3 regions of the Rhodococcus artemisiae genome follow, and region 3 is predicted to be linked to each of the others. Evidence: riboswitches for the same ligand, from Rfam matches in the RefSeq annotation. Region 3 holds a riboswitch; each other region holds the start of a gene.
The links. A riboswitch is a leader RNA that binds a small molecule or an ion and turns the genes downstream of it on or off. The one in region 3 is predicted to bind cobalamin.
Positions count from the first base shown of each region.

Region 1: it holds a riboswitch for cobalamin, as region 3 does, so the genes downstream of both, Q7514_RS26170 (VWA domain-containing protein) here and Q7514_RS19060 (ABC transporter substrate-binding protein) in region 3, are expected to answer to the same signal.
Region 2: it holds a riboswitch for cobalamin, as region 3 does, so the genes downstream of both, Q7514_RS25975 (ABC transporter substrate-binding protein) here and Q7514_RS19060 (ABC transporter substrate-binding protein) in region 3, are expected to answer to the same signal.

Region 1 covers NZ_JAUTXY010000015.1:166,899-177,507, forward strand. The annotation lists gene Q7514_RS26145 (FAD binding domain-containing protein) at 1-886, shown strand, start outside; gene Q7514_RS26150 ((2Fe-2S)-binding protein) at 883-1,368, shown strand; gene Q7514_RS26155 (mycofactocin-coupled SDR family oxidoreductase) at 1,370-2,206, shown strand; gene Q7514_RS26160 (cobalt-precorrin-4/precorrin-4 C(11)-methyltransferase) at 2,199-2,954, opposite strand; gene cbiE (precorrin-6y C5,15-methyltransferase (decarboxylating) subunit CbiE) at 2,951-4,150, opposite strand; cobalamin riboswitch at 4,207-4,398, shown strand; gene Q7514_RS26170 (VWA domain-containing protein) at 4,433-6,328, shown strand; gene cobO (cob(I)yrinic acid a,c-diamide adenosyltransferase) at 6,328-6,942, shown strand; gene Q7514_RS26180 (cobyrinate a,c-diamide synthase) at 6,987-9,356, shown strand; gene Q7514_RS26185 (cobalamin biosynthesis protein) at 9,362-10,276, shown strand; gene Q7514_RS26190 (CotH kinase family protein) at 10,346-10,609, opposite strand, start outside.
Region 2 covers NZ_JAUTXY010000015.1:121,052-131,660, forward strand. The annotation lists gene Q7514_RS25940 (adenylosuccinate synthase) at 1-245, opposite strand, end outside; gene Q7514_RS25945 (hypothetical protein) at 492-1,142, shown strand; gene Q7514_RS25950 (TauD/TfdA dioxygenase family protein) at 1,157-2,137, opposite strand; gene Q7514_RS25955 (arylsulfatase) at 2,166-4,400, opposite strand; gene Q7514_RS25960 (TetR/AcrR family transcriptional regulator) at 4,397-5,140, opposite strand; gene Q7514_RS25965 (ABC transporter substrate-binding protein) at 5,350-6,918, shown strand; gene Q7514_RS25970 (TerD family protein) at 6,995-7,573, opposite strand; cobalamin riboswitch at 7,644-7,775, shown strand; gene Q7514_RS25975 (ABC transporter substrate-binding protein) at 7,812-9,014, shown strand; gene Q7514_RS25980 (FecCD family ABC transporter permease) at 9,011-10,111, shown strand; gene Q7514_RS25985 (ABC transporter ATP-binding protein) at 10,108-10,609, shown strand, end outside.
Region 3 covers NZ_JAUTXY010000009.1:76,848-87,456, forward strand. The annotation lists gene Q7514_RS19030 (ABC transporter substrate-binding protein) at 1-484, shown strand, start outside; gene ilvA (threonine ammonia-lyase) at 558-1,781, opposite strand; gene Q7514_RS19040 (LLM class flavin-dependent oxidoreductase) at 1,832-2,752, opposite strand; gene Q7514_RS19045 (RNA-guided endonuclease InsQ/TnpB family protein) at 2,857-4,005, opposite strand; gene Q7514_RS19050 (ABC transporter ATP-binding protein) at 4,116-4,871, opposite strand; gene Q7514_RS19055 (FecCD family ABC transporter permease) at 4,879-5,916, opposite strand; gene Q7514_RS19060 (ABC transporter substrate-binding protein) at 5,913-6,941, opposite strand; cobalamin riboswitch at 6,969-7,093, opposite strand; gene Q7514_RS19065 (cystathionine gamma-synthase) at 7,206-8,357, opposite strand; gene Q7514_RS19070 (cystathionine beta-synthase) at 8,370-9,755, opposite strand; gene Q7514_RS19075 (Bax inhibitor-1/YccA family protein) at 9,886-10,609, opposite strand, start outside.

The DNA.
Region 1 (10,609 bases), on a different contig from region 3:
GCCCTCGGCGTTCGACTATCACGCACCCGGCACCGCTACCGACGCGGTCGCGCTCATCGCAGGGCTGGGCGACGAAGCAAAGTTCATCGCGGGCGGGCAGAGTCTGATGCCGATGCTCAACCTGCGGCTCGCCGTGTTCGATCACCTCGTGGATCTGCGCAAACTCGCAGAACTGCGCGGCATCGAACGGCGCGGCGACGCGGTGTGGATCGGCGCGGGCACCACACACTCGACAGTCGGCCGCTCCACCGAGCTCGCGACCGCAGTCCCGCTGCTGTCCCGCGCGACCCCGTTGATCGGCCACTTCCAGATCCGCAACCGTGGCACCCTCGGAGGGTCGATTGCGCACGGCGACGGCGCAGCCGAATACCCCGCGGTTGCATTGGCGCTGGACGCCGAGATCGAGGCTTTGTCACCTCGAGGCAGCCGCACCATCCCGGCCTCGGAGTTCTTCACCGGGATGTGGACCACCGATCTCGAAGCCGACGAGTTGCTCACCGGCGTGAGCTTCCCGACGTGGAACGGGCGATCCGGGTTCGCGATCGAGGAATTCGCCCGACGCGCCGGCGACTTCGCACTTGCCGGCGCAGCAATCGCGATCCGCCTCGATGCCGCGTCGACACTCGACCGATGCGCGATCACGCTGTTCGGTGTGGCCCCGACGCCCGTCCGCGTCACCGCGGTGGAGTCGGAACTCCTCGGTCGGACCATCCGCGAGATCGACGCCGACGAGATCGGACGGCGCGCACTCGATTCGCTCGACACGGTCTCCGACGACCTGCACGGCCCCGCCGCCTACCGCCGGCGGGTGGGAGCGACGATCACAGCCCGTGCGTGGCGTCGCGCGGTGGACGAGGCAACTGCTGCCCGGGAGGGGTCCGAATGACCAATGTAGACATCGAAGTTCATGTCAACGGTAGCCCGCGTCGCCACTCGGTGCCGCCGCGGCTGACTCTCGCCGACTACCTACGCGTCGACTGCGGCCTCACCGGAACACATCTCGGCTGCGAACACGGCGTGTGCGGTGCGTGCACGGTCCTGCTCGACGGCGAGGCCGTACGCGCGTGCCTCGTCTTCGCGGTACAGGCCGACGGCGCCGAGGTCACCACCATCGAAGCAATGGCGTCCGACGACGGCACATTGTCGCCGGTCCAGGCCGCATTCCGCGATCATCACGGTCTCCAATGCGGTTTCTGCACACCGGGGTTCATCGTCTCGGCCACGGCGTTCCTGGATGAGAACCCGTCTCCGACCGACGGAGAGATCCGGGAAGCACTGTCCGGGAACATCTGCCGATGCACCGGATATCAGGGCATCATCGCGGCAGTGAAAGCTGCCGCGGCCACCACAACGAGCACAGGGGAGTGACATGACGGGACGGGTCGAAGGCAAGGTCGCGTTCATCACGGGCGCAGCACGCGGACAGGGACGCAGTCACGCGGTGAGATTGGCGGAAGAAGGTGCCGATATCATCGCGGTCGACGTCTGTAAGCAGCTGGACGGGGTGCCGATCCCGATGTCGACGCCCGAGGATCTCGAAGAGACCGTGTCGCTGGTCGAGAAGGCGGGCGGCAAGATCTACGCCGCGCAGGCCGACGTCCGCGACATGGCCGCGATGCAGGCCATCGTCGACGACGGTGTCGCGCGGTTCGGTCGCCTCGACATCATCTGCGCCAATGCGGGTCTCGCGAGCTCGGGTGATCGTCTCGATGCCCTCGACGAAAAGGGCTGGCGCGACATGATCGACGTCAACCTCACCGGAGTATGGGCGACCACGCGTGTCTCGGTGCCGCACATGCGTGAAGCAGGCAACGGTGGCTCGATCATCCTCACCAGCTCCGTCGGTGGCCTGCGGGCTCTCCCGAGCGTCGGGCACTACGTCTCCGCCAAGCACGGCATGATCGGCATCATGCGCACCCTCGCCATGGAGCTCGGCGAGGAGAGCATCCGCGTCAACGCCATCTGCCCGACGCAGGTGAGCACCCCGATGCTTCTCAACGAGTCGACGTTCAAGATGTTCCGACCCGACCTCGAGAACCCGACCAAGGAGGATTTCGCGCCCCTGTCGCAGATGATGCACGTGCTGCCCACCCCGTGGGTCGACGCGATCGACATCAGCAACGCAGTGCTGTTCCTCGCGTCCGAGGAATCGCGGTTCATCACCGGCGTCTCGCTGCCGGTCGACGCCGGCGCGATGCTCAAATAGACCGGTCGCGCGCCGGATCGTAGAGATGTGAACACGCCACGTCGGGTGTGTCCCGGACCCCGAGGGCACGCCCGACAATAATCACTGCGGTGTGCTTCAACCCCGCGACCTCGACCTTCTCTGCAATATCGGCGAGTGTGCCGCGCAGCACGATCTGATTCGGGCGCGACGCGAACGCCACCACCGCCGCCGGACAGTCCGAGCCGTAGGTCTCGGAGAGTTCGGCGGCGAGCACGCGTATCCGGGTGATGGCCAGGTGCAGCACCAGGCTCGCCTCGAGACCCGCGACGCGCGCGAGCGCTTCGGTGTCGGGCATCGAGGTCGACCGCGCTTGCGTGCGCGTGAGGACGACAGTCTGAACGAGTTCCGGCACGGTCAGCTCTGTACCGAGCGTCGCTGCGGCAGCAGCGTAGGCGGGGACCCCCGGCGTCACGTCCCACGCAACGCCTTCGGCGTCGAGGCGCCGGGTCTGTTCGGTCAGCGCCGAATACAGCGACGGGTCGCCGGAGCACAACCGCACCGCGTCGAGTCCGCGACGATCGGCGTCGACGAGGTGTGCAGTGATCTGATCGAGGTCGAGATGCTGGGTGTCGATCAGTTCGGCGTCGCCCTTGCAGTGCTCGAGGATCTCGGCGTCGAGATACGTCCCCGCGTAGAGCACGACCGGGGCTGCGCGGAGCAGATCGACTGCCCGCAGCGTCAACAGATCTGCGGCACCAGGGCCGGATCCCACGAAATGTACTGTCATTTTTCGCCTTTCGTGACACTCCACTGCACAACCGGTCGCAGCGACTGCCACCCGGTGAATGTTCCGATCGATGAGGCCTGTTCGACGGACAACCGCGACAGTTCGCCTCCACATTTCTTCCACCACTGCACCAGCACGGCCTCTGTCTCCAGGGTCACCGCATGCACGACGAGACGACCACCCGGCCGCAACGCATGCCAGCAGGCCTCGAGTACTCCGTCCCTGCTTCCACCACCTCCGACGAAGATCGCGTCGGGGACGTCGAGCCCGGCCAGCGCGTCGGGCGCACCACCGGTCACGACCCGCAGCGACGGCACACCCAGGCGGGCGGCGTTGCGCGCGATCGCGTCGCCGCGCATCCGGTCCTTCTCTATCGCGATGGCACGGCAACGCGGATCGGTGCGGGCCCACTCGATCCCGACGGATCCGGCACCGGCTCCCACGTCCCACAACAGTTCCCCCGGTCGCGGCGCAAGTGCACACACCGCGGCAGCCCGGATCGGTCGCTTGCTGAGCTGACCGTCGTTCTCGAAGAATTCGTCCGGGAGTCCGGGTGTCGTGGACAGCCCCTCCGCCCCGACGCACTCGATGCACAGGAGACCGAGCTGCGGACCCGCGGTGTCCACGAGATCACCTGCGGTGCTGGCGATTCGGTCTTCGTCAGCCCCCAGGTTGCCGAGCACCGTCACTGCCGCATCGGCGAATCCCTCCCCCACGAGCAGCCGCGCGATCTCCGGAAGGCTCGACGAGTTCGAGGTCAGGACGATCAGCCGGCGACCTCGACTCAGGTAACGGCGCAGCGCGTCGACGTCGCGGCCGACGAGGGTGACGGTGTCGCATTCCTCGGCCGACCACCCCATGCGGGCCCGGGCGAGTGCCACGGACGACACGGCGGGGATCACCTCGACTGCGTCCCTGCCCAGACGACGGATGAGGGTCGAGCCGATACCCGATACCAAGGGGTCGCCGGAGGCAAGCGCCACGACCCTGCCGGGGTGCCGGGCCAGCAGGTCGTCGAGACTGCTGAGCAGCGGGGACGGCCACTGCTCGCGGGCCGCGTCGGTCGGCGGGATCATCGCGAGGTGCCGCTCGCCGCCGAGCAGGACGTCGGCAGCGAGCACGTGCTCGCGGCCGGTCGCCGACATGCTGCTCCAGCCGTCGGCGCCGATTCCGACGACGGTGATCCGTGAACCCATGGCCGTGAACGATAGCCCGTGGCCCGGGAGACGGGCGGGTGTGGATAGACTCGGCCGCGGCAAGACACATCGAAGGTGCCCTTCACAGGGATAATCGGGAAGCCGGTGAGAATCCGGCACAGGCCCGCTGCGGTGACCCGGGAGTCGTCGATCATGCGCGTGAGCGCAGCCACCGGAGAATTTCGGGAAGGCGATCGCACGACGCTCGACCGGGAAGTCCGAAGACCGGCCTTCGATCGGTTGCCGAAGTGGACATCCCAGCGGGAGCCTGTGGAGGTTGGAGTGCTCGTGTATCCGTTCAGCGCTGTCGTCGGTTCCGACGACCTGGCGCTGGCCCTGACCCTGTGCGCGGTGTCGCCGTCGATCGGCGGTGTGCTGGTGCGCGGTGAGAAGGGCACCGCCAAATCGACGATGGTGCGGGCGCAAGCGGGGCTGTTGCCGCAGGTCGCAGAAGTCGACGGCTGCCGGTTCGCTTGCGACCCGTCCTCCCCCGATCCGCGCTGCCCCGACGGTCCGCATCCGGCCGACGCGCCGTCGCACATCCGGCCCGCACGGCTCGTCGAGTTCCCCGTCGGCGCGAGCGAGGATCGCGTCACCGGATCGCTGCACCTCGGCAAGGCACTGTCGGCTCGCACCGCCGAGTACGAGCCGGGCCTGCTCGCGCTCGCACACCGCGGCGTGCTGTACGTCGACGAGGTGAACCTGCTGCACGACCACCTCGTCGACCTGCTGCTCGACGCCGCCGCCATGGGGCGGTCGACGGTGGAGCGAGACGGCGTGTCCGTGAGTCACGCCGCGACGTTCGTGCTGGTGGGAACCATGAACCCCGAGGAGGGTGAGCTCCGTCCTCAACTCCTCGACCGGTTCGGGCTCGCCGTCGACGTCGCAGCGCCCCGCGACCCGCAGTTGCGCGTCGAGATCGTGCGCCGCCGCCTGGCATTCGACGCAGACCCCGACTCGTTCGTCGCGCAGTGGTCCGCGGCCGAGCAGGATTTGTCCCGGCGGATCGCATCGGCGCGCGAACGCGTGTCGACGGTGCGCCTGGGCGACGACGCTCTGGTGTCGATAGCCGAGATCTGCGCGGCGTTCGACGTCGACGGCATGCGCGCCGATCTCGTCACCGCCAAGACCGCGGTCGCGCACGCGGCATGGGCCGGTCGTGACGACGTGACCCGCGAGGACGTTGCGGTCGCCGCGAAGCTCGCGCTGCCGCATCGGCGGCGCCGCAACCCGTTCGACAACCCCGATACCGATGATGATCTGCTCGACGAATTGCTGAATCGGCCCGATTCGCAGCCTGATCCCGACCTGGATCCCGACGACGACCCCGACGGTGGCGGCGCGCCCGACCCGGAAGACTCCCCTGCCGACCCACCGTCCGGCTCGAACACAAGCGTTCCGAACTCGGTGGATGCGCCGGCCGATCCGTACCGGACACGACTGTTCTCCGTCGACCGCACCGGGCGTGGTGTCGCGGGCAGGCGCTCGAAGGCGGCCACCACCATCGGGCGCACCGTCGGCGACCGCGCCGGCGACACCGGCGCGGTCCACCTCCCCGCGACGATCCGTGCCAGCGCACTGACCTCACGCGGCTGGGACGTGCGACGCAAGGTCGTCGAGGGCCGGGAAGCGAACCTCGTGTTGCTGTGCGTCGACGCATCCGGGTCAATGGCCGCCAAGCAGCGGATGACACAGGTCAAGACAGCGATCCTGTCGCTGCTGCTCGATGCGTACCGCCGCCGCGACACGGTCGGGCTCGTGACCTTCCGCGGCGACAGCGCGACCGTCGCGCTGCCCCCGACCAACTCCGTCGATGTCGCGGCAGCTCGTCTGCGGGAACTCCCGGCCGGGGGGCGCACTCCGCTCGCCGAAGGCCTTGCCGAGGCCGCCGAGACGATCCGGCGTCATCGGCTGCGCGATCCGGACAGGCGGGCGTTACTCGTCGTCGTCACCGACGGACGCGCCACCTCGGGCACCGACGCGGTCGCCCGTTCTCTCGAGGCCGCCGATGTCCTCCGGGCGCAGGGGGTCGCGGCGGTCGTCGTCGACTCCGAAACCGGTCGCTTCCGGATGGGACTCGCGGCGCAACTCGCCGACCGGCTCGGCGCCGAGTATGTACAAGTGGGCGAGGTTCACGCCGACGCCCTCACCTCGATCGTGCGTGGGAGAGCAGCCTGATGCCGAAGGGACAACCCGAGGTCGTACCGAACGACGGGCTCACCACCCGCCAGCGCCGCAATCGGCCGCTGCTGATGGTCAACACGGGCGACGGCAAGGGCAAGTCCACCGCGGCGTTCGGGTTGGCCCTGCGCGGTTGGAATCAGGGCTGGTCGGTGGCGGTGTTCCAGTTCGTGAAGTCGGCGAAGTGGCGGCTCGGCGAGCAGACGGCGTTCGAAACCCTCGGTGAGCTGCACGACGAGCGCGGCACCGGTGGCGCGATCGAATGGCACAAGATGGGCTCGGGCTGGTCGTGGTCACGCAAGGAAGGCAGCGACGAGGATCACGCCGCCGATGCCCTCGCGGGGTGGCGCGAGATTCAGCGACGTCTCGCCGCCGAGCAACACGGCTTGTACGTGCTCGACGAGTTCACGTATCCGATCAACTGGGGTTGGATCGACGTCGACGAGGTCGTCGAGACGCTGACGTCGAGAACCGGCCATCAACACGTGATGATCACCGGGCGCCGCGCCGACCCCAAGCTGATCGAGGTTGCCGACCTGGTCACCGAGATGACGAAGATCAAGCACCCGATGGATGCGGGGCAAAAAGGCCAGAAGGGCATCGAATGGTAGCCGGTGCAGCATGGTAGCGGGTGCAGCATGGTAGCGGGTGCAGCATGGTAACGATTCCGCGCTTCGTCGTTGCCGCACCGGCATCCGGGCACGGGAAGACCACTGTTGCAACAGGTCTCATGGCAGCGTTGCGTCGCGGCGGCCACACGGTATCGGGGCACAAGATCGGCCCCGACTACATCGACCCCGGTTACCACGCCCTCGCGACCGGCCGGCCCGGACGCAACCTCGATCCGCATCTCGTCGGCGACGACCTGGTTGCGCCCCTGTTCGTGCACGGCGCGACCGGCGCCGACATGGCGGTCGTCGAGGGCGTCATGGGCCTCTACGACGGGATGCTCGGCACCGACGGGTACGCATCCACCGCCCACGTCGCAGGGCTGCTGGACGCACCGGTGATTCTCGTCGTCGACATCTCGCACGCGTCGCGATCCATCGCCGCGGTCGTCCACGGCATGGCGTCGTACGACCGGGGTGTCCGCATCGCCGGTGTCATCCTGAACAAGGCCGGGTCGCCGCGACATTCGGACGAGGTGATCGCCGCACTCGAATCCACCGGCATCCCCGTGCTCGGTGTACTGCAGCGCGACGACGGGATCTCCGCACCGTCTCGGCACCTGGGACTCGTACCGGCACAGGAACGTGTCGAGGCTGCCGGGCAACTCGACCGGCTCGCGTCGCAGATCGCGGAACACATAGATCTCGACGAGGTCGTGCGCATCGCACGGTCTGCACCCGACCTGACAGATTCACCGTGGGAGCCGCCCGGATCCGGCATCGACGGTCCCGTGATCGCCGTCGCAGGGGGACGGGCATTCACGTTCCGCTACACCGAGACCGAGGAGATCCTGCGCGCAGCCGGATGCCGGACGGTCACCTTCGACCCGCTGCGCGACGAAACCCTGCCCGAGGATACCGCCGGCATCTACCTCGGCGGAGGCTTCCCCGAAGTGCACGCGGCGGACATCTCGTCCAATGCTCCTTTGCGCGAACACCTTCGCGCTGCCATCGCGGGCGGGGTACCCACCGTCGCCGAATGCGCCGGACTGCTGTATCTGTGCAGGGACGTCGACGGCGCCGACATGGTCGGTGCCCTGAACGCTTCCGCCCGCATGACGCCACGGCTCACACTCGGCTACCGCACTGCGATCGCACCCGCCGACGGCCTGCTCGGACCTGCCGGTACCCGGGTGACGGGTCACGAATTCCACCGCACCACCGTCGAACCAGGCCCCTCCCCCGCGTGGCTATTGGACGGACGTCCCGATGGCTTTGCCACCGCGACACTCCACGCGTCGTACCTGCACACACATTGGGCCGGGCATCCGCAGCTCGCGGAGCGCTTCGTCGCCGCTGCCCGGGTAGCGGCGCCGGTGGCGGCACCACCTCGGATGCCGCGTGTCGCGGGTCCGGACCTGCATCATCACGGCGACCGCGACGCCACCGACGGTCTCGTCGATCTCGCGGTGAACGTGTCGCGGCGACCGCGCCCGCAGTGGCTCGACGAGACGCTGCGGTCGTCGCTCGCGGGACTCGACCGCTATCCCGATCCCAGCGCGGCGCGCGCCGCGCTGGCCGGACGACATGGACGCAGCGTCGACGAGGTGCTGCCCACCGCGGGCGGCGCCGAAGCGTTCACGTTGATCGCGCGGGCGCGCTCCTGGCGGATGCCGGTGGTGGTGCACCCGCAGTTCACCGAACCCGAAGCAGCGCTCCTCGCTGCCGGCCACAAGGTGCGGCGCGTGCTGCTGCGCGTCGACGACGGGTTCCGGCTGGATGCCGACGCGGTGCCCGACGCCGCGGATCTCGTGATCGTCGGTAACCCCACCAATCCCACCTCGGTGCTGCACCCGGCGGCGGCTCTGCGGTCGCTGGTGCGTCCGGGCCGGGTCGTGGTGATCGACGAGGCGTTCATGGATGCGATACCCGGGGAAACGGAATCGCTGTCGAACGAGAGCATCTCCGGGCTGATCACGGTGCGGTCGTTGACGAAGACCTGGGCGATCCCCGGGGTGCGCGCGGGATACGTCGTCGGCGATCCCGAAATACTGGCCGATCTCGCGGCGCAGCAACCGCCGTGGTCGGTGTCGACGCCCGCGGCAGCGGCGATGATCGCATGCGCCGCACCGCGAGCAACGGAAGAATCGACCGTGATCGCCGACGAGATCGCCACCGACCGGGCCGCGCTCGTGGAAGCGCTGACCGGTCTCGGACTCGAGGTCGCGGGAGATCCGGCCGCGCCGTTCGTTCTCGTCCGATCCGAGCCGGGGACACGGGAGGCGTTGCGTTCGAAGGGGTTCGCGCTGCGCCGCGGCGACACGTTCCCGGGGCTCGGCGACGAGTGGGTTCGGATCGCCGTCCGCGACCGGGCGGTGACCGACGCCTTGACGGATGCGTGGCGGTCGATCCCGTGAGCGGCATGTCGAGAGCCACGGGCCTGGCGCTCGGATACGCGGCCGATCAGGTGTTCGGGGATCCGGCCCGCTGGCATCCGGTGAGCGGATTCGGCAGGCTCGCGCGCGCCACGGAGAAGATCCTCTACGCCGACAACCGCGCCGCAGGTGTGGTATTCACGTCGGTGCTCGTCGGATCGGCAGCCGCGCTCGGAGTGGTCGCCGACCGCGCTACCCGGTCTCGACCCTGGCTGTCTACCGCCGTCACCGCCGGCGCAACGTGGGTGGTCCTCGGGGGCCGCTCCCTGGGTCGTGAGGCCCGCACCCTCGACACCCAACTCCGCGCGGGTGATCTCGCGGCTGCTCGCGTACAGGTCACGCACCTGGTGGGACGCGATCCGTCGCGACTCGACGAGAACGGTATCGCCCGCGCGACCATCGAGTCGGTCGCGGAGAACACGTCGGATGCCGTTGTCGCACCGCTTTTCTGGGGCGCACTGTTCGGCCCGGCCGGACTTCTCGGATACCGCGCGGCGAACACCCTCGACGCCCGCGTCGGTCATCGCACCCCCCGGCTGGAGAAGTTCGGGTGGGCCTCGGCACGGTTCGACGATCTGCTCAATCTTGCGCCCGCGCGGTTGTCCGCGCTGCTCGCCGTCGGTCTGGGACCCCAGCCGCGGGCTGCGATGCGTGCGTGGCGACGCGACGCGCACAAGCATCCGAGTCCGAATGCCGGACCGGTGGAGGCGTCGTTCGCGGGCGCTCTCGGATTCAGGCTCGGTGGGGCGAACATCTATCACGGTGTCGTCGAAGATCGTGGCACGCTCGGAGACGGCCCCCGGCCCGTGCCCGACGACATCGGCCGCACAGCACAACTCGCTTCCGAAGTCGGAGCGGGTGCGCTGGCAGTGGCCGTGATGGTGGCGTGCGCCGTGCGCTAGCCCGCAGCCGCGGCCGAAAAAGACAGCCACCTCCGGTCGATCGAGTGTGACTGTCTTCGAATCGTGCCTTTACAGCGACTCGAGCGCGTCGGTGCGCTGCTGGATCCACGAGCGCATCGAGTCGACGCTCGACTGCAGGCTTTCCGCGCTCAATCCGTCACTGGCCGGAACACGGGATGCGAGACCGTCGAGGATCGAGAAGGCCAGGCCGCTTCCGTACATCTGTTCGTACAGGTCCCAGTACGCCGCCTCGTAGACATCGGTGAACGCGTCGGAGTCGAGGAACCTGGTCTTCAGAGTGTTCCCACCCATCGAGCGCCCGCCCCCGCCGTC
Region 2 (10,609 bases), on a different contig from region 3:
TCGAGCAGTACACCCGGGTCGACGACGACACCGTTTCCGATGACGTTCGTGACGCCCGGCGTGAGGATGCCCGACGGGATCAGGTGCAACGCGAACTTGTCGCCGTTCGGCAGCACGACGGTGTGGCCGGCGTTGTTTCCGCCCTGATAACGCACGACCCATTGCAGACGACCGCCGAACAGATCGGTTGCTTTGCCTTTGCCCTCATCGCCCCACTGGGCTCCGATCAGGACGATTGCCGGCATTTCGCGCTCCTCAGGCAGGGTTGTTCGTGCGGGCGGTCTCGCCTGCAGGGTCCTGCCCGGATCCGGGCAGCAGCCGGGACCACAGTGTAGTCCACCTTCGGCGAAGGTCCGGTTCCGGTATCCGAATGCTCGGTCCGGCCCGCCATGATCCGGGGTCCCCACGACCGGCACGGGTTCGGATTACAGTGGACGCTTGACCGACGGCCGCCCGATCGTGACCAGCAAGGAGATCAGTTGACCCCGGTAGTGCTCAGATGCGGCGATGTGCCACTCCCCTTGGCACTCACCTCCGTGACCGCACTGTCGGCTCCTGCGATTCCCGAGAAGGACGACTTCGAGGATGTGTTCGCACACACCGAGTCGGTGGACGACCCACGACTGATCATCGTGGGCGACGACGCAGCGTTCGCGGCGACACTGACCCGGCTGATGCGCACCGACCGCCTCGCGACCGAGGTCGCGTTCGTCCCCGAGTCGCGTACGCCCGCGACCGAAGCCTACGGATTACGCACCGGATCGAAGGCCGCGTCCATCGCGCTGCAGGGGGAGGCGAAGTCGATCCCGCTCATCCGCGACGACGCCGGTGTGGCCCTCGTCGGACGCGCGCTCGTCCGCGGCGAGGAGAACTCGCTCGTGGGTGAAGCCTATGTCGACGACACCCGCTTGTTCTCGGGCACGGTGCCCGGCATCCGGATCGAGCCGACGCCACAGATGCCGGGACTACGCGCAGCCGTCGACAGAGCGCGTTGGTTCGGCGGCTACAAGTGGCTCACGGGACGCGCCGTGCAGCTCGGTTCTCCCTCCGCATTCCTCACCCGCGACGGTGTCCCGAACCCTCGCGCGCTCAAGCGGTCGACGTTCTACCGCCACGAGACGAAGTGGAGACTGGTGCGCTGACACGAGTCGAGTGTCTACACGCTCGCGAATCCCGGTAGCCGTGCAGCATCGTCGACGACGGAGTAGTTCGAGGCGTCTCCGCTACGGACTCGACTCGGTTGTCCGTGAACATCCACGGGCACGTCACCCGCGAGGGTTGTCCGCCGCAATTCCCTGGGGTGATCGCCGTAATCGGCGACACCGTAGTGCTGGGTATTGCGATTGTCCCAGATCGCCAGGTCCCCGTCCGCCCAGGTCCATCGCACAGTGTTCTCGAGCTTGGTGATGCGGTTCTGCAGGAGTTGGTAGAGCACATTGCTCTCGTCAGCTTTCAAACCCACGAACTCACGAACGAAGTGGCCCAGGAGCAGGCTTCGCTCGCCCGTTTCGGGGTGCACACGGACCACCGGGTGCTCCGTTTCGAACGTCGTCTTCGCGAACCCACTGCGGAAATCCCGCTTCGACTTCGAGTAGTTTCCGCTCAACTTCTCGGGTGCGAGTGCCGCGGCGTAGTCGAACCGGTTGGAATGCACCGCCCACAGACCTTCGACGAGCACCCGCAGTGGTTCCGGCAGTTGACCGTAGGCCGCCGTCGTCGACGCCCACGTGGTGGCACCGCCGTAGGGTGGCACCTTCACCGAACGGAGAACCGAGGCCTTCGGGATCCTGTCCACGAAGGTGACGTCGGTGTGCCAACCGCTCGCGGCTCCTTCCAGGACCAGGGTCTTGCTGTCGTCCGCGCCCAGAGACGGGTGGGCGGTGGTCGGAATGCCGATACGCGCACCGAACTCGTATTGGATCTCGTCCGTCAGATGGTGCTGGCCTCGGAAGAAGATCACTTTGTTCACGGCGAGCGCGTACCTGATTGCGAGGGACGTGTCGCCGGAGATGTCTCCGGACAGCGTGACACCGTCGATGACGGCCCCGAGGTGGTGGCCGACCTTGCGGATCGTGACTCCCCCGTTCGCGTAGATTTCCGACGCGGCGGCGGTCGTGTCGATGGTCGAGTCGATCATGATTCGAGGTTCCTTCTGTGTCGGTTCGTCAATCGACCTGCATTGCAACGCGAATGATGTCCTCCTCCACCACCGGCCGGCTTCGGGCTGCTTCGACGGTCACGCGATGGAGCACACCGTTCCATGCGAAGGGCGGCTCGTAGCCCTTGCATACCGGCAGCCCCCTGTCGTGTCCGAGGACCAACGACGCGCCGCCGTGCTGCCACGCGTGAGGCAGCTCGTAGTCGCTGTCTGCAGCTCCGACGACGGCATCGTCTATGAGTGCTTCCACTCGCAGCGACCCGTTCGACGCGAGCCGGAATGCGCATCCGAGGATGTGACGTCCCCCGCAGAGTGGACGGTTCGCGACCGCCCGGATCTCACCGCCCGGTGTTGCGGCGACCACGGTCAGGATGCCTCGGTCGACGAATCCGGCGAAACCTCCTGTCCAGTCACCGAGCGCGAACAAGACTCCCTCGGGGGCACTGTCCGGCACGTCCACCTCTGCGAGAACCCGGCCACCACCCGCCATCCGCGGCAATGAATCATCCGAGACCGGTCCGCCTTCCGGATACAACGTGAGACGCTGCGGAATCGGATACAGACGCGACCTGATGGCCCCGGCCCGACCTCGCAGGCTGTCGGCGAGCGGGGTCACGTTGTTGCGGCCGGCCTCGATGAACCACTGCCGTTCGAGGGCGCGAACCACTTCGGGGTGCTGGTCGGACACATCGTGCGCCTCGGAGAAGTCCTCGGCGAGCCGGAAAAGCGACCACGTGTCCGTATCGAAGTCCCTGCTGCCCTCCATCAGCAACTCCTCGTCGAGGACGCCGGTGGATACGTGGTCGGTCGTGGCCTTCCAACCGTCGGCGACAATCGATCGGGACCCGAGCATCTCGAAGTACTGGGTCGATCGGGGTGACGGCGAGGCAGCATCTCCGAAGGACTGGAGCAGGCTCGCCCCGTGGACCGGAAGCTGGTCGACACCACCGACCGTATCCGGCATCGTCACGCCGCACGCGTCGAGGATCGTGGGCAGGATGTCGATCGCATGGGCGAACTGATCACGAACCCCACCGGCATCGCGGATTCCACTGGGCCAGTGCACGATCATGGGAACACGGGTGCCACCGAGCCAGGTGTATCGCTTCCACAGACGGAACGGGGTATTGCCCGCCCACGCCCAACCCCACGCGTAGTGCGGATACCCGTCGAGTCCACCCCAATCATCCAGGAGTGCCATGCTTTCCGAGGCGTCGTCGCGAATGTTATGAGTGAAGCGGTGTTCGTTGTAGGTGCCGCCCACCCCACCCTCGGCGCTCGCACCGTTGTCCGACATCACGAAGACGAGTGTGTTGTCGAGGACACCGAGTTTGTCGAGACTGTCGACGACCCTCCCGATCTGCGCATCGGTGTGGGTGAGGAATCCGGCGTAGACCTCGTGCATCCGCGCATAGACCCGGCGTTCCTCGTCGGTCAGGGAATCCCAGTCGGGCACCCACGACGGCCGCTCGGTCAGCGTCGTTCCCTCCGGAACGACCCCGGCCGTGAGTTGCCGCTCGAACACGGCCTCGCGCCACCTCTCCCATCCGCCGTCGAACTTTCCTGCGTAGGCATCCGCCCATGATCGTTCGACGTGATGCGGCGCATGCATGGCCCCGGTCGCGAAGTACAGGAAGAAGGGCTTGCCGGGTGCCGACTCCTGCTGGTTGACGACCATCCGAATCGCTTCGTCGGCAAGGTCTTCGGTCAGGTGGTACCCGTCGCGTGGTCCGCGCGGCGGATCGGCATAGGTGTTGTCGCGCACCAGCTCCGGCGCCCAATGATTGGAGTCGCCGCGAAGGAAACCGTAGTACTTCTCGAAACCCATCCCCAGCGGCCACCGGTCGAACGGACCCGCGCTGCTGCGTTCCCCGGGTGGGGTCAGGTGCCATTTGCCCACCGCCATGGTGCTCCATCCGGCGTCACGCAGAATCCGCGGCAGTGCTGCCGCCGTCGGAGGAATGCTCGCGGTGTACCCGGGTTCGGAGGTGGGAATGTCGGAGAGGAAGCCCATCCCCACAGCGTGGTGATTGCGACCCGTGAGCAGCGCCGCGCGGGTGGGGGAACACAGTGCTGTCACATGAAAACGATTGAATCGCAATCCGTCCGAAGCGAGTCGGTCGATGTTGGGCGTCGCAATATCGGACCCGTAGCAACCTATCTGCCCGAATCCGAGGTCGTCGAGAAGGATGACGACGACGTTGGGGGCTCCCTCCGGCGCGCGCTTCGGGGGTGTACTCATGAGGTTTCCAATCGGGTTTCGTGCGCACGCAGAGCACTCGCCGTCGCCTCCGACAGGGGCGTGGCAAGTCCTTGCGCGGCGGTATCCAACAAGTCTGTGACGAAAACGTCGAACGGCAGATCCGGGGTCTCGCCGTTCGCCAGTTGCTGCTCGAAACTCGCCAGAGCGAGCAGGCATTGCGCGAGAACCACGTGTATCCGCCGGTTCCGGACAGCCTCGGGCACGTAGGAGATCTGCGCTCTGATCATCTCGGCCGCACGGATCGCGATCGGGCTGATCGGCCGTTCACCACCCCCGAACCACAGGGGGATCTCGTTGAACCGGTACAGGAATACACGTGCGAGGAAGCTGACGTACCGGCTTTCCGGGGCGGTTACTTCGTTGGCCAAGGGAAGGAGCAGGACGTCGAGCCATCTCCTCACCGAGGGCTCTCCCCCACTGGACGACACGGTGTCGAACAATTCGGCGCGCACTGCATCGACGCGCTGGAGGCGATGTGCGAACACCGCGTCGAGCAGTCCTTCTTTACTCCCGAAGTGATACTGCACCGCATAATTGTTGGTCTGGCCGGCAGCAGCGGCGATCTGCCGTGACGACACTCCCTCGGGGCCGTTCTCGGCCACCAGCTTCTCTGCCGCAGAAATCAGAAGCAAACGGGTCTTCGATCCGTCGACAGGCCGGAGGGTATTCGAATCCTGCATGCTCTTCGAGTCTTTCGCCACACCGGTCTCCGGTTTCATTCGATCGATTATCGCAAGATATCCCCGAGTTTTGGTTAAGTCAACTGTTCGAATCAAGAATCCTTGAATCGGGAGGGAATTTCAGGGATTCGGGTTCGAACGGTTGACTCAACCAATGGTCGACACCTATTTTCGGATCGATCCGACGCGCCCGGCACCCGCCGGCCGCCCTCTGCGCTTGCCCATCGAGCAAGCCGCCCGAGAGGTTGATGATGATCAGACCCCATCCCGCAACATCCGTGCTCGTCACAGCCATCTCGGTGTTTGTTCTGGCTGCCTGCGGCTCGAGCCCCAGCGAATCACCCACCTCGGCCACGACCGGAAACCCGGCGACCGGGGGGCGATTGAGCGCGCTCCAGATCGGCGAGCCCCGAACGCTCGATCCCGCCGGACTCTCCAATACCTGGGTACACCAACCGTTGCTGGGCAACGCCCTCTACGGCACCCTGATGATCAACGATCCCGACACCAACGAGATCGAATACACCATGGCGACGGGATTCGACAGCACCGACGGGGGTACCACGTACGAACTCACGCTTCGCCCAGGGCTCATGTTCACCGACGACACGCCGCTCGACGCTGCTGCAGTCCAGTTCAACTGGGAGCGGCTCCGCGACCCGGCACTCGGATCCACTGCCATCCGCCAGGTTTCCCAGGTCGCAGCGACCGAGGTGGTGGACGAGACCACGCTGAAGGTCGTTCTGCACGAACCGAATCCAAGTTTCCCGCAGGGGATGCTCGCCACATCCATGAACTGGATCGCCTCACCGACCGCACTCGGCAACGGCCGAGCATCATTCGACGACGCACCTGTCGGTGCCGGACCATTCGAACTCACGCGATGGATGCGGCAGGGCGCCATCGAACTCGAACGCAACCCCGATTACTGGGATGCGCCGAAACCCTACCTCGACGCGATCACGATCCGCTCGGTGGCGGACACCAACCAGCGGGTGAACGCAATCACCACCGGCGACGCCGACCTGTCCACAGAAACGAATCCGTCGAGCGTCATCAGGGCCCAGAACGCGGGAGCACAGGTGTCCACCGTGTCCGCCGGCGGAGGGCAGTACCTGGGAATGAACCTGCGGCGCGCCCCGTTCGACGACGAACGAGCGCGCCGGGCAGTAGCGCTGGCCGTGGACCGCGACATGATCAATTCCATCGTGTTCAACGGTGACGGCGAGGTGCCACAAACCCTGTTCCCGGAAGACTCACCGTTCTATTCGGATATCGCGCTACCGCAGCAGGACCAGGCGGCCGCCCAGACCTTGTTCGACGAACTTGCAGCCGACGGGAAGCCCGTCGAGTTCACCTTCACCACTTACACCGGTGTCGACAACCAGGCCACTGCGGAAGCCCTGCAGGCACAGCTCAACGCCTACGACAATGTCGAGGTCGGCGTCGAGGTGGTGGACTTCCCCACGGGCGCCGCGAGAGCCGGTGCTCACGACTTCGACATGATGGTCTCGTCGGCGATCACCCAGGACCCGGATTACGCGCTCTGGACGGCGTTCCACTCCGAGTCGACCGGCAACTTCATGGGGGTCTCCGACCCCCGCCTCGACGACGCGCTGGACGCCGGCAGAACAGCAGAGACCATCGACGAACGCAAGCAGGCCTACGACGTCGTCCAGACGCGGATTGCCGAACTCGACCCGGGCGTCTGGTATGTCCGATCGTCACCGTCCGTGATGGTGGGCGAGAAGGTCCACGGTCTGCGTCTCTACACGCTGGGCTCCCCGCTGCCCGAGGAGCTGTGGATCGAGAACTGAGCCCGACCGAAACGAGGTGTGGGGTGCCGGCAGTCGCCGGGCACCCCACACGCCTCGTCGGCGGACCGCTACCGGGTCAGCCGATGTTCACGCCGTAGTCCCGAGCGATCCCCGCGAGCCCGGATGCGTAGCCTTGGCCGATTGCGCGGAACTTCCACTCGGCGCCGTGCCGGTACAGCTCACCGAAGACCATCGCGGTCTCGGTCGAGGCATCCTCGGTCAGGTCGTAGCGGGCGAGTTCGCGGTCGTTGGAACGGTCGACGACGCGGATGAATGCGTTACGCACCTGTCCGAACGACTGGCCACGCGCGTCGGCGTCGTGGATCGACACCGGGAACACCACCGACTGCACATCGGCAGGAAGTGCAACGAGATCGACGTTGATCGACTCGTCGTCGCCGTCACCCTCACCCGTGAGGTTGTCGCCGGTGTGCTCGACCGCACCGTCGGGAGAACGCAGGTTGTTGTAGAACACGAAGTGCTGGTCGGAGAGGACCTTGCCGGCCGCGCTCGCAAGGAGTGCGCTGGCGTCGAGATCGAAGTCGTTTCCCGTCGTGGCCCGGACGTCCCAGCCCAGTCCGATCGTCACCGCCGTGAGATTCGGCGCCTCCTTCGAAAGCGAGACGTTTCCACCCTTGGCCAAGCTGACACCCATACCGGTCCTTTCGATCGTTGTGGTCCCTCCACGATAACCATGAAGAACCCGGTCCGTATTGCCGTCTTGGTCCGTGTTAGGTTCCCGACGTCGTATGCGACGACACATGAGGAAGCCGGTGCGATTCCGGCGCGGTCCCGCCACTGTGACCGGGGAGCAACTCTCCCGGGAGCCAGATACTCACGTCGCCGCACTCACCTGGACGGGGCGGACCTCCCCGAGAAAGGGCGTCTTCGCCATGCGCGCTCGCGCCGTTCCACTCAGATTTCTCAGCGCTGCGGCAGTCGCGGGTCTGGCCCTCGTCGGCTGCTCGACCGCCACCACCGACACCGACACCGACACCGCCGCCCCCGACGGATGTATCACCGATTTCGATCCGAGCGTCGACTACTTCCCCGACAAGTCCGAGGTCGTCGACGCAGAGAATTTCTCGATCACCTACGAGAACAGTTACCAGGTGCTCACTGTCGACGAGCCGTACTCGGGCGCCGAACCGGAGTCGTATGTGCTGGTCAAGTGTGGTGCACCGGCACCGGACCTGTCGGACGATCTGGCCGACGCCCAGCAGATCTCGGTGCCGGTCGACAGCCTGTATTCGGGTTCGACGACACACTTGCCGCTCGTCACCGAACTCGGCGTGCTCGACGTACTCACCGGCGTGTCCAACGGATCCTATGTAAGTGACACCTCGGTCGTCGATCGGATCGCGTCCGGTGACGTCGCCGAATACGCGGCCGGCGGCACTATCGACACCGAGGCCGTCGTCGTCGCCGCACCCGACGTCGTGATGACCGGTGGCACCGACGACCCCGCATACGCGCAGCTGCGTGAAGCCGGGATCGGTGTGGTCGCGAACGCCGAGTGGCTCGAAGCGTCGCCGCTGGGTCGCGCCGAGTGGATCAAGGTGATGGCGGCACTGACCGGCACTGAGGTCCGCACAGCCGAGGTCTACGACGGAATCCGCCGCGACTACCTGGAGGTCGCCGACAAGGCCGCGGGAGCGGAACCCTCACCGGTGCTGCTCGGCGGGATGTCGCAGGGAACGTGGTACATGTCGTCGGGCGGCAGCTACATGGGCCGCCTGTTCAGCGATGCGGGAGCCACGTGGCCGTGGCAGGACGTCACCGGTACCGGGTCACTGCCCCTCGACTTCGAGGCCGTGGTCGCGGAGTCCTCCGACGCACCTACCTGGCTTGTCGTCAACAGCTGGACCTCGATCGGCGACGCCCTGGCCGACGACGAACGCTACGGTGACCTCGCGGCGGTCGGCACCGGTCAGGTGTGGAACGCGAACAAGGCGCTCGGACCGGGCGGCGGTAACGACTTCTACGAACGTGGGGTGCTGCGACCCGATCTGGTCCTGTCCGACCTGGTCGCGGTCCTGCATCCCGAGCTGCTGCCCGATCACGAGTTCACGTTCTATCAGCAACTGCCGGCATGACCACCGTGCTCGACGCGGCACCGGCAGTCACTGAGACCTCCGTTCCCCCGGTCCGTGCCCGGCGCGTGGCGGTGGCGTTCGCCGCACTGATCGCGGCGCTCGTGGTCGCCACCGTCGTATCGGTGACGGTGGGATCGGTCACGGTGCCACTCGACGAGACTCTCCGGGTCCTGCTCGGGCAGGACGCGCAGAATCCCCGCTGGGACATGGTGATCCGAGACCTCCGGCTACCTCGCACGCTCACCGCGATCGCGGTGGGTGCGGCACTCGGCATCGCCGGCCTGCAGATGCAGACCCTGTTCCGCAACGCGCTCGCCGACCCGTACATCCTCGGCGCGAGCTCCGGCGCGAGTCTCGGTGTCGCGCTCGTCGTCGTGGCAGGTGGCGGAGGAGCCAGTGGATTCACAGCGAATCTCGCCGGGCTCGGCCGCACCGGAGTCGTCATCGCTGCCGCGCTCGGCGCGGCGGCCGTGCTGATGCTGATCGTGGTGCTGTCGAGGTGGGTACGTTCGGCGGTGACGCTGCTGCTCATCGGCGTGATGCTCGGGTCGGCGACCACGGCCGTCGTCTCCGTGCTCCTCGTCTACGCCGACCCGCAGCGCGCTCAGCAGTTCCTCGTGTGGGGCCTGGGCAGTTTCACTGCGACCACGTGGTCGGACCTGAAGTTGCTGGTGCCCGTCGTGGTCGGCGGCATAGCCGTGGCGCTCCTGACGGTACGGGCCCTCAACGCGCTGCTCCTCGGTGAAGGTTATGCCCGGTCGATGGGAATCGATATCCGCGTCGTCCGGCTGACCACGGTGGTATCGGCCGCACTGCTCGCGGGCGTCACCACAGCCTTCTGTGGACCCATCGGATTCCTCGGGCTCATCGTTCCGCACCTGTCGCGCATGGCATTCGGAACCTCCGACCATCGAGTGCTGCTGCCCGGAGTCGCACTGTTCGGTGCGGTGGTGGCGCTGGTATGCGGCGTGGTGAGCCAGATGCCTGGCACCGACACGGTGTTCCCGCTCAATGCGGTGACCGCGCTCGTCGGCGCGCCGGTCGTCATCGTCGTCCTCGTCCGCAGCCGGCGTGGGGCACTGGGGGCGGCCCTGTGAACAGCGACGACCCTGCGAACAGCGACGGTGTTGTGAACGGTGTGGAGCTGCGCGATGTCACAATCGGCTACACACGCCGCCGCGCGCTACGGAAGAGAGGCATCACCGAGATCGCGACCGGTCTCGACGCCGTCGCTCGCCCCGGTGAGCTCACCGCCCTGGTCGGTCCCAACGGTGCAGGGAAGTCGACATTGATCCGCACCCTGTGTGGCCTGCAACCGGCGCTGCGCGGACAGGTTCTCATCGACGGCGACGACGTGTCGTCTGTTCGACCGGCAGACCTCGCGACCCGGATCTCCGTCGTCCTCACCGAACGCATCGATCCCGGCCTGCTGACGGTGCGCGAACTCGTCGCACTCGGACGCACCCCGCACCTCTCGGCCGGCGCACGACTCTCACCGGAGGACAATGCCGCGGTGGACTGGGCGCTCGACGCGGTCGGCGCGACAGACCTGGCGTCCCGGCAGTTCAGCGAGCTGTCCGACGGACAGCGACAAC
Region 3 (10,609 bases):
GGACACCTACGAACAGCTCGTCACCGACTTCGACGAGCGCACCGCACGTATCGCCGAAACACACCGCGCCGTCCTCGACACCGAGACCTTCGCGCTGCTCGGCTCCTGGAATGCGGGCACCTTCCACACCTACAGCAGCGAGAGCATCTGGGGAAGTGTGTTCACCAAGGCCGGCGCGCGCATCGCGCCCGCAGAGGAAGCCGTCGCAGGCGCGGAATCGGACGGTGAGGCCGAACTGAGCGTCGAGCAGCTTCCGGTCGTGCTCGACGGCACAGTACTGCTCCACGTGACGAACCTTCGCGGGGAACCGAATGCAGAACTCGAGGCCGTCATGGCCGAACCACTGTTCCAGGCGGTACCAGCGGTCGTCGCCGGCACCGTGCTCCCCGGCGGCAAGGACACCGTGGGCGGTTTCGAGGACGCGAACTACAACCTCGACCTGTTCGAGCAGGCGCTCACGACACTCGAGTCCCAGCAGGGTTGAGCTGCCGCCGAGCGCAGCACTGCGTCGACGGCGCTCGTTCGGCCCGGTCGTCCTCCGCGACGGCCGGGCCGGCCTATTCGATCTCCACCACGTACCCGGCATCGCGCAATGCATCGAGTACCTCGCTGCGGTGTTGCGCACCACGGGTTTCCATCGTCAACGCGACCTGCACCTCGTCGAGCGCAAGCTGCCCTGCCGTACGCGAATGCACGACGTCGACGACGCTGGCATCGGAGTCCCCCACCACGCTCAACAATCCGACCAGAGCACCTGGGCGATCCGGAATCGACACGCGCACAGCGAGGTATCGACCTCCTGCTCGTAGCCCATGCCCGATCACATGAGTCAAAACCAAGGGGTCGATGTTGCCGCCGGAGAGGATCGCGGCGACCGGACCGTCGAACTCCAGCCCAGCGGTGGACAGCGCAGCGACCGCAGCGGCACCGGCAGGCTCGACGATGAGCTTGGATCGTTCCATGCACAGCACCAGCGCCCGGGCAAGGGCATCATCGCTGACGGTGACGACCCTGTCGACGTGGTCCTGCACGAGCGGAAACGGCACGGAACCAGGCATTCCCACAGCAATGCCGTCGGCGACGGTGGACGTGTTCCGCGCTCGTTCGGGGTGCCCCGCGCGCAACGACCCGGGCCACGCGGCCGCGCCGTCGGCCTGCACACCGATCACCCGGACCTCCGGCCGAGTGGCAGCGAGCGCCGCTGCCACTCCGGCCAGCAGACCGCCACCGCCGGTCGGGACAACCACAGCGCTCACATCGGGGAGTTGTTCGGCGATCTCGAGCCCGACAGTGCCCTGTCCGGCCACGACATCCTCGTGGTCGTAGGGGTGGATGAACACTGCACCCGTGTCGGCCGCGAACTCCTGGGCCGCCACCAGCGCGTCGTCGATCGTCTGGCCGGCGAAGTGGACGTCGGCGCCGTAGGCACGGGTCGCGGCGACCTTCGGCAGAGCAGCGCCGACAGGCATGAACACCGTCGAGGCGATGCCGAGTCCGGTCGCCGCCCACGCGACTCCTTGCGCGTGATTCCCCGCGCTCGCCGCAACGACACCGCGCGCACGTTCGTCGGCTGCAAGTCTCGCGATCCGGTTGTACGCACCCCGCGGTTTGAACGAGCCGGTGTGCTGGAGGTTCTCGCATTTGAACCACACCGGGACGCCGGTACGTTCGGAGAGCACACGCGACGGCAACACCGGTGTTCTCCGCATGACGGGCGCGAGCACTTCCGCGGCCGCACGGATCTCCGGTTCTCCTAACCGCACCTGATCGAATGCACCCATCGCCCCAGGGTAAGGGACACGCTGCGCGAAGTCGCGATAGCGCGCTCCCCTCAGGACACGTGTGGCCGCACCGCATCGGCAAACTGTTCGAGACCGGCGACCTGCACGTGATACGGCAACGCCAGTGGGCGCGTGTGGATCAGCACGTGGTCGGCGAGTGGTAGGCCGGGATCGTCCGAGAACATCGCGATGAACGACTCGGCAGTGCCCACCACGGAGGCGCGAGGATCGTATGGTCGTCCCGCCGCCGAACGCGCCTGCTGTTCGAGCACCCGCAACTGTTCCACTCGTGCATCGTCGGGAGCGACGACGCACGGACGGGACAATGCCACGCGTCCGGACGCTCCCGACGCCTCGCGGTAACGTGCGATGAGTCCCGCGACGCGCGCATCCTCGTAGCCGACACCGCGCTCGTCGACATTGCGGCGACCGGCGACGAGCCCGAGCCCGCGACGTGCGGTGTGGTCGATGCCCGCTTCGCTGCCCGTGGTCACCCAGAGCCGCTCGGCGAACCCGGTGGTCTCGGGAACCACCGCACACCTCACCTCCTGAACACCGAGACCCGAGGTGGCACCGTGCAGTACCGCGTCGACCACATTCCAGTACCGGTCGTGGCGGGTGTCGTGATCGATGCCCCATATCTGTGATGTTGTCGGCGCCGACCCGCTGCCCAATCCCAACTGCAGCCTTCCCCCGGACAAGGCGTCGAGGACGGCGGCATCTTCGAGCAGCCGTCGGGGATCTTCGAATCCTGCGGCGATCGAGGCCGTTCCGAGCGCGATCGTCGTGGTTTCCCGGGCGATTGCCGCGAGCAGTACGAGCGGGCTGGGGACCGCCCCGCCCTGGTCACCGAAACGGTGCTGCGCGACCCAGAACGACTCGAACCCCAACTCCTCTGCGAGGCGTGCCAACCGGATCGCGTCGTCGATACTCCGGGCCGGAGACACATCCGTGTCGACGTGCGTGAGCACTCCCCATTGCTTGACGTCCTCCCGGCCGTGAACAACCCGAGATTCCTACCAGCGCCCGCTCGGCGCTTTCGGTGGGTTCCTGTTTCACAGGGACATACCTTCCGCTAGGCGGCAGGATTTACAGTCCCTCCGCAGGCGTTTCGCCTCTCCGCCCGTCCGGCGGCGAGGATGTTCTCGGCTGCATTCAGATCCCGGTCGTGGACCACACCGCACGCCGTGCAGGTCCACTCCCGCACCGACAACGGTTTCGGACCGTCCGACCCGCCGCACACCGAGCACAGTTGCGACGACGGGAACCACCGGTCCACCCGCTGGAAGGTCCGCCCATAGCGGGCGGCCTTCTCCTCGAGCAACCGGGTGAACATCCCCCACCCGGCATCGTGCACCGACTTCGCCAACCGCGTCCGCCCCAGGCCCGCGACACACAGATTCTCGACATACACCGCTTGGTTCTCGCGGACGATCGTCGTGGAGTGCTTGTGTGCCCAATCCTTGCGGGCGTCGGCCACCTTCGCGTGAGCTTTGGCGACCTCGAGGCGGGCCTTGGCCCGGTTCTTCGAACCCTTCTCCTTTCGGGACAGATTCTGCTGCGCCTTGCGGAGTCTGCGTTCGGCACGTCGGAAGAACCTCGGCGACTCGATCACCTTTCCATCGGACAGGACCGCGAACGTGGTGAGCCCGAGATCGATCCCCACCTCGGAGTCGAGTTCGGGCATCGGTTCGTCGGTGGTCTCCACCACGAACGACACGAAGTACCGACCCGCCGAATCCCTGATGACCGTGACGCTGCTCGGCTCGGACGGCAACTCCCGTGACCACGCCACCTTCAGCTCGCCGACCTTCGCGATATACAACGTGCCGTTCGAACGCAGCGAGAACCCGTTGCGGGTGAGCCGGACCGTCTGCCGGTTGTCCTTGCGGGACCGGAAGCGAGGCGCCCCGACCTTGCGGCCCTTCCGCTTCCCCGACAGAGAATCGAACCAGTTCCGATACGCGCGCCGCGCGTCCTGACAGGCTTGGACCAGCACCACCGACGCCACCTCGGCCAGCCATGCCCGCTGCGGGGTCTTCTTCGCTGCGGTGACCACCCACCGCTGCACGTCGGTGTCCGAGACCCTCACTCCCGCTGCGTACGCGTCCTGCCGGGCGCGCAGTGCATCGTTGAATACCACCCGTGCGCATCCGAACGAGCGGGCCAGCATGTCCTGCTGGCCTGGCGTCGGATACACGCGGTATTGGTATCGCAGTTGCACGCCCGCACCGTACAAGCAAGCACCGACACACACCGGTCGAGAGATCGGCTGTCCCGGCCGTGAACGGCCGGGCTTGCGCCGAAGATAGTGCGGTCATGGCAACACCTCTCTCACAGCGGCACCACCATCGGACTGTCGTCGCGCGGATGCCGCAGGATCTCGGCGTCCACGCCGTAGATCTCGGACAACAGCGCCGGTGTCACGATCTCCTCGGGTGTACCGATGCCCCACAGCCGCCCCGCGCTCATCACCGCGATGCGATCACAGAATCGGGCGGCAAGATCGAGATCGTGCAGCGCGACGAGCGCGGTCTGTGCCCGATCCCGGATCACTCGCATCAAGGCAAGCCGGTGGCGCAGATCGAGATGGTTGGTCGGTTCGTCGAACAACAGCACGGACGGCTCCCCTGCGAGGGCCTGCGCGACCAGGACACGTTGCCGCTCCCCACCCGACAGCCGAGCAAAATCCCGGTCGGCGTGGTCACTCATGTCGACAGCGTCGAGCGCTGCGATCACAAGCATCGCGTCGGTCTCGTTGTCTGCGTCGAACATTCCCTTGTGCGCCGCGCGGCCGAGAAGGACGACATCTGCGACCGTGAGCGGGAAGTCGGACGGAGTGGTCTGCGCGACGACCCCTGTTGTGCGACCGACGAATCGCACCGGACTCCGCCACACATCGCGCCCACCGAGGTGGACTGAGCCCGACGCGGGACGAAGAGCGCGATACGCGGTACGCAGCAGCGTCGATTTTCCGCTGCCGTTCGGACCCACCAGGGCAACGACCTCACCCGGAGCGACGTCGAAACTCACGTCGTCGACCAACACTCGCCCACCCGCGCGTACGGTGATGTTCTCGAATCTCAGCATCGATTCCTCACCGCCGTGATGTGCGGCGCAACAGCCAGACGAAGTACGGTCCGCCCACGAGTGCCGTGATGATGCCTACAGGAAGCTCCCGCGGAATCATCACGGTCCGGGCCACCAGGTCGGCACCGATCGCGAACGCGGCTCCGACCACGAGAGCGACGGGCAGCATCCGCCGGTGATCCGAACCGACCAGCATGCGCGCGATGTGCGGAATCATCAGGCCCACGAACCCGACCACTCCGCTCACCGCGACCAGGATCCCGGTCAGCAGCGTCGACAGCACGATCAACCCGAATCTCATTCGCCCGACATCGACGCCGAGCGCGGTCGCGCTCTCGTCTCCGGTGAGCAGCACATTGAGGCTTCGGCTGAGCGGCATCAGGGCGAGGCAAGCGAGAGCCACCCCGACGACGGGAAGGGCCAACGTGTCCCAGCGGGCAGCACCGAACCCACCGAGTGTCCACTGTAGGACCTGCCCGGCAAGACTCTGATCGGGCGAGGTCAGCACCATCAGCGATGTCAGTGCGCTCAGCACGGAGGATACGGCGACACCGGCAAGGACCAGACGGACGGGATCGAGCGGTCCGCGTCCCCGCGCCACCAGGAGCACGATCACCATCGCAGCGAGCGCCCCGAGAAACGCCGCGATCGGAAGCAGCACGGCCCGGCCGCCCAATCCGAATCTCAGGACCGCCACGGCTCCGACAGCCGCACCCGCCGACACACCGAGAATGCCGGGTCCTGCCAGCGGGTTACGGACGACCGCCTGGATCGTGGCACCGACGAGCGCGAGACCTGCGCCGACGCAGCCTGCAAGCAGAACTCGGGGCAGGCGGGTATCGGCGATGATCAGATCCTGGGATCTGGTCCAATCGGGGGAGATCACGGAGGGACCGAAGATCCGATGCCCGATGATGCGCCACGCCGTCGTCGCATCCACTCCGACCGACCCCGCCAGTACACCTACGGTGGCCGCAACGAGCAGGACGACGAGCGACACGGCGAGCACTACCCGGAAGCGGGCGCGCTGAGCCTGCCCGATCACCCGAACGAGGCAGGGTGGAACTGGCGTGCGAGATGTTCGACGCCGTCGATGGAATACGGGCCCGGCTGGAGTTGCGACAGCGTGATCGTCGGGAATGCCTCGTTGCGGATCGCTGTGGTGGCCGAAATCGCCGGTACCGCCATCAGGTCCGCGATCTTCGTCGTCACCGACGGTGACTGGTACTGCGGTGTGGTGCCTTCTTCACGTACCAGGATCACGTCGGGATTCCGTTCCGCGACCTGCTCCCACGACACGCTCATCCATCGCTCGGGGACGTCTCCGAAGATGTTGACGCCGCCCGCGGCTTCTATCAACGCGGTGGCCATGCTGTTCGCACCCGTCGTCGACGCCGTGTCGGTGCCGGACGCGTACAGGAACACTGTCACCGGTTCCTCATCGCCCACCCGCGACCGCACGTCGTCGAGTCGGGCACGGAGTTCGGCAACCGAGTCTTCCGCACGATCGGGGACGCGGAATATCTCTCCGATGGTGGTGATCTCGGCGAAGATATCGTCGATTTCCACCGGACCCGTGGCGCAGCCTTCAGGGTTCAGGTGGGTGTCGATGCCGACATCGCCGAGTTGTTCGCGGGTATGACCCGTCTTCTCGCTGAAACCGTCGGGGTAACCCGAATAGACGAAATCCGGGTCTGCGTCGATGAGCTGTTCCATGGTGGGCTGCTCGGACGAGAGGATCGGCACCTGCCCGTAGGCGTCGGTGTACTCCGGTGCGATCTCGCGTCCCCGCATGTACGCGGTGCCGACCATGCGGTCTTCGAGTCCCAGCTCGAGCATGGTCTCGGTGGCATTGGAGGTCAGCGTGACCGCGTGTTCCGGCGCCGCGGTGTACTCGGTGGTGATTCCGCAGTTGTCGAGATCGACGTACAGCTCCCCCGCTTCTTGCGCGCTGCCGGTGTCGTCGACCGCCTGACCGCACGCGGACACCACGAGAACGACTCCCGCAGTCATTGTGGAGGCCATCAGCCGGCGCATGCGGGCGCGCCGGTACCCCAGAGATGTGTGCACGTCGTTCCTTTCCGAGGTCACGCGCCTCGAAATCAGGAACGGACAGCTGGGCGCTCTGGCTTTCGGCAGAATGTGCTCTGCTGATCACAGTGGCGGGACCGCGCCGGGTTCACACCGGCTTCCCCCGTAACGCTGTCCGTTTCGGCTTGGTACCTCGGCAGCCTAACTCACCTGGCACCGACCGGATCCGGTCGGTGCGGCTCCACTCATGCGCGTGGCTCCCGGAGTTCTTCCGGGAGCCACGGCTGTATTCGACGGGTGGGACTACCCCAGTGCCTGCTCGATGTCGGCGAGGAGGTCGGCGGCATCCTCGATGCCGACGGACAGCCGCACGAGATCGTCCGGCACCTCGAGGGCCGAGCCCGCCGTCGACGCGTGGGTCATGGCGCCGGGGTGCTCGATGAGCGACTCGACGCCACCGAGCGACTCGGCAAGAGTGAAGATCTCCGTGCGCTTGCAGAAGTCGAGCGCAGCCTGGCGCCCGCCGGCGAGGCGCACCGAGATCATGCCGCCGAACCGGCGCATCTGCTTCGCGGCGGCCTCGTGGCCCGGGTGCGAGTCGAGACCGGGGTACAGGACCTGGGTGACGGCCTTGTGCCCGGAGAGCGCATCGACGATCTTCTCGGCGTTGTCGCTGTGCCGTTCCATGCGCACCGCGAGGGTCTTGATGCCTCGCAGGGTGAGAAAGGCGTCGAACGGCCCCGGGACCGCGCCTGCACCGTTCTGCAGGAATGCGAACGCGGTGTCGAGTTCTTCCTCGTCGGTCACCAGTGCGCCACCGACGACGTCGGAGTGTCCGCCGATGTATTTGGTGGTCGAGTGCAGCACGACATCCGCGCCGAGCGACAGCGGCTGCTGCAGGTACGGCGACGCGAACGTGTTGTCGACGACGAGCTTCGCGTCACCGGTATGCGCGATGTCGGCGAGTGCAGCGATATCGCCGATGTTGAGCAGCGGGTTGGTGGGGGTCTCGATCCATACGAGCTTGGTGTTCGGGCGCAGGGCCGCGCGCACCTCGTCGAGGTCGTTGACCGCGGCGGGCGTGTACTCGATGCCCCACTGCGTGAAGACCTTGTCGATGAGCCGGAACGTACCGCCGTAGGCGTCGTTGGGGATCACGAGGTGGTCGCCGGGCCTCAGCGCCGACCGCAGCAGGCAGTCGGTGGCGGCCATACCCGAACCGAACGCGCGCCCGAAGGTGCCGCCTTCGAGCGCCGCGAGGTTCGCTTCGAGGGGACGGCGGGTGGGGTTGCCCGTGCGCGCGTACTCGAAGCCGTTGCGCATCTCACCGACGCCGTCCTGGGCGAACGTCGACGACGCGTAGATCGGCACGTTGACCGCGCCGGTCTGCGGGTCGGGCTCGAAGCCTGCATGGATTGCGCGGGTAGCGAAGCCGTGCTGTGTGTTGTCTGTCATCTGAAATCTGTCCTATCGGCCTTCGGAGATGAAACCAAGCAGATCGTGGCGGGTGATGACGCCGACGGGCTTGCCGTCGTCGATCACCATGAGCGCGTCGGTGTCGCCGAACGCCTTCGTCGCGGAGGAGATCGATTCGCCGACACCGATGTTGGGCAGCGGCGGGCTCATGTGCTTCTCGACGGAGTCAGCGAGGTTGGCGCGTCCTTCGAAGACGGCGCTGAGCAGCTCGCGTTCGCTGACCGAACCGGCGACCTCACCGGCGGTGACAGGCGGCTCGGCACCGACCACAGGCATCTGCGAGACGCCGTATTCGCGAAGGATCTCGATCGCGTCGCGCACGGTTTCCGACGGGTGGGTGTGCACGAGTGCCGGCAGGTCGCCGGTCTTGCCGCGCAGCACGTCGCCGACGATGGAGTCGTCGGGCTTGCCGTCGAGCGGGGCGCGCAGGAAGCCGTAGGACGCCATCCACTTGTCGTTGAAGATCTTCGACAGGTACCCGCGACCACCGTCGGGCAGCAGGACCACGACGACGGCGTCGGGGCCTTCACGCTCGGCGACCTCGAGAGCCGCGACCATGGCCATTCCGCACGACCCACCGACGAGCAGGCCTTCCTCGCGGGCGAGGCGACGGGTCATCTCGAACGAATCGGCATCGGAGACGGCGATGATCTCGTCGGGGATGGCGGGGTCGTATGCGGCCGGCCAGAAGTCCTCGCCGACACCTTCGACGAGGTACGGGCGACCGGTACCGCCGGAATACACGGAGCCTTCCGGGTCGGCGCCGACGACCTTGACCTTGCCGCCCGACACCTCCTTGAGATAGCGGCCGGTTCCGCTGATGGTGCCGCCGGTACCGACACCTGCGACGAAGTGTGTGATCTTGCCGTCGGTGTCGTTCCAGATCTCGGGGCCGGTGGTCTCGTAGTGGCTCTCGGGACCGCCGGGGTTGGAATACTGGTTCGGCTTCCAGCCACCGGGGAGTTCACGGGCAAGCCGGTCGGAGACGCTGTAGTAGCTGTCGGGGTGCTCCGGCGGCACCGCGGTCGGGCACACGACCACTTCGGCGCCGTAGGCCTTGAGCACGTTGCGCTTGTCTTCGCTGACCTTGTCGGGGCAGACGAACACACACTTGTATCCGCGCTGCTGGGCGACGAGGGCCAGGCCGATGCCGGTGTTCCCGGAGGTCGGCTCGACGATCGTGCCGCCGGGCTTCAGTTCGCCCGAGGCCTCGGCCGCGTCGATCATCTTGACGGCGATGCGGTCTTTCGAGCTACCGCCGGGGTTGAGGTACTCGATCTTCGCTGCCACCAGCGCCGATCCGGGTTTGACCACCGAGTTGAGTTTGACCAGGGGGGTATTGCCGATGAGGTCGACGACAGAATCCGCGATGCGCATACCACCATGTTCTCAGACCGCGGTTGCTCGGGGCGTGGTACCCGTCCCGTATCAGGCGAAACGACCGGCCGGGCCGGACACCACAACGGCCGGACCACCCTGCGGATGGCCCGGCCGTGTGTGCTGGGAACTAGTCGCTCTGGAAGTAGCTGAGCAGTCGAAGGATCTCGACGTACAGCCAGACCAGGGTGACGGTGAGACCGAACGCCACACCCCACGCGGCCTTCTCCGGCGCCTGGGCGCGGATCAGCTGATCGGCTGCGTCGAAGTCCAGCAGGAAGCTGAACGCGGCGATGCCGATGCACACGAGGCTGAAGATGATGGCGAGAGCGCCACCGTCGCGCAGGCCGAGTCCGCCGTCGATGAAGAAGCCCGCGACCAGATTGCCGAGCGCGAGAATCAGGACACCGACGAGAGCGCCGACGATCATGCGGGTCAGCCGCGGGGTGACGCGGATCGCGCCCGTGCGGTAGACGATGAGCATGCCGAAGAACACACCGAACGTGCCGAGGACCGCCTGTGCGATCAGTGTCGAGCCACCGGCACCGCCGAACGTGATGTCGGTGAACATGAACGACAGCGCGCCGAGGAAGAAGCCTTCCGCGACGGCGTAGGCCAGGACGATGGCCGGGTTGTCCATCTTGCGGCCGAACGTCGCGACGAGGACGAGGGCGAGCCCGATCAGGCCGCCACCGATCACGAAGGGCAGCGCCAGGCCGGTATTGGAGTTGACGAGGACGTATGAGATCAGCGCCGTGACGGCGAGCACGCCGAGCGTGATGCCGGTCTTGGTGACGACATCGTCGATCGTCATGGACCGCTGATCGGTGGGGCGCGCCCACGGATCGGCAGGT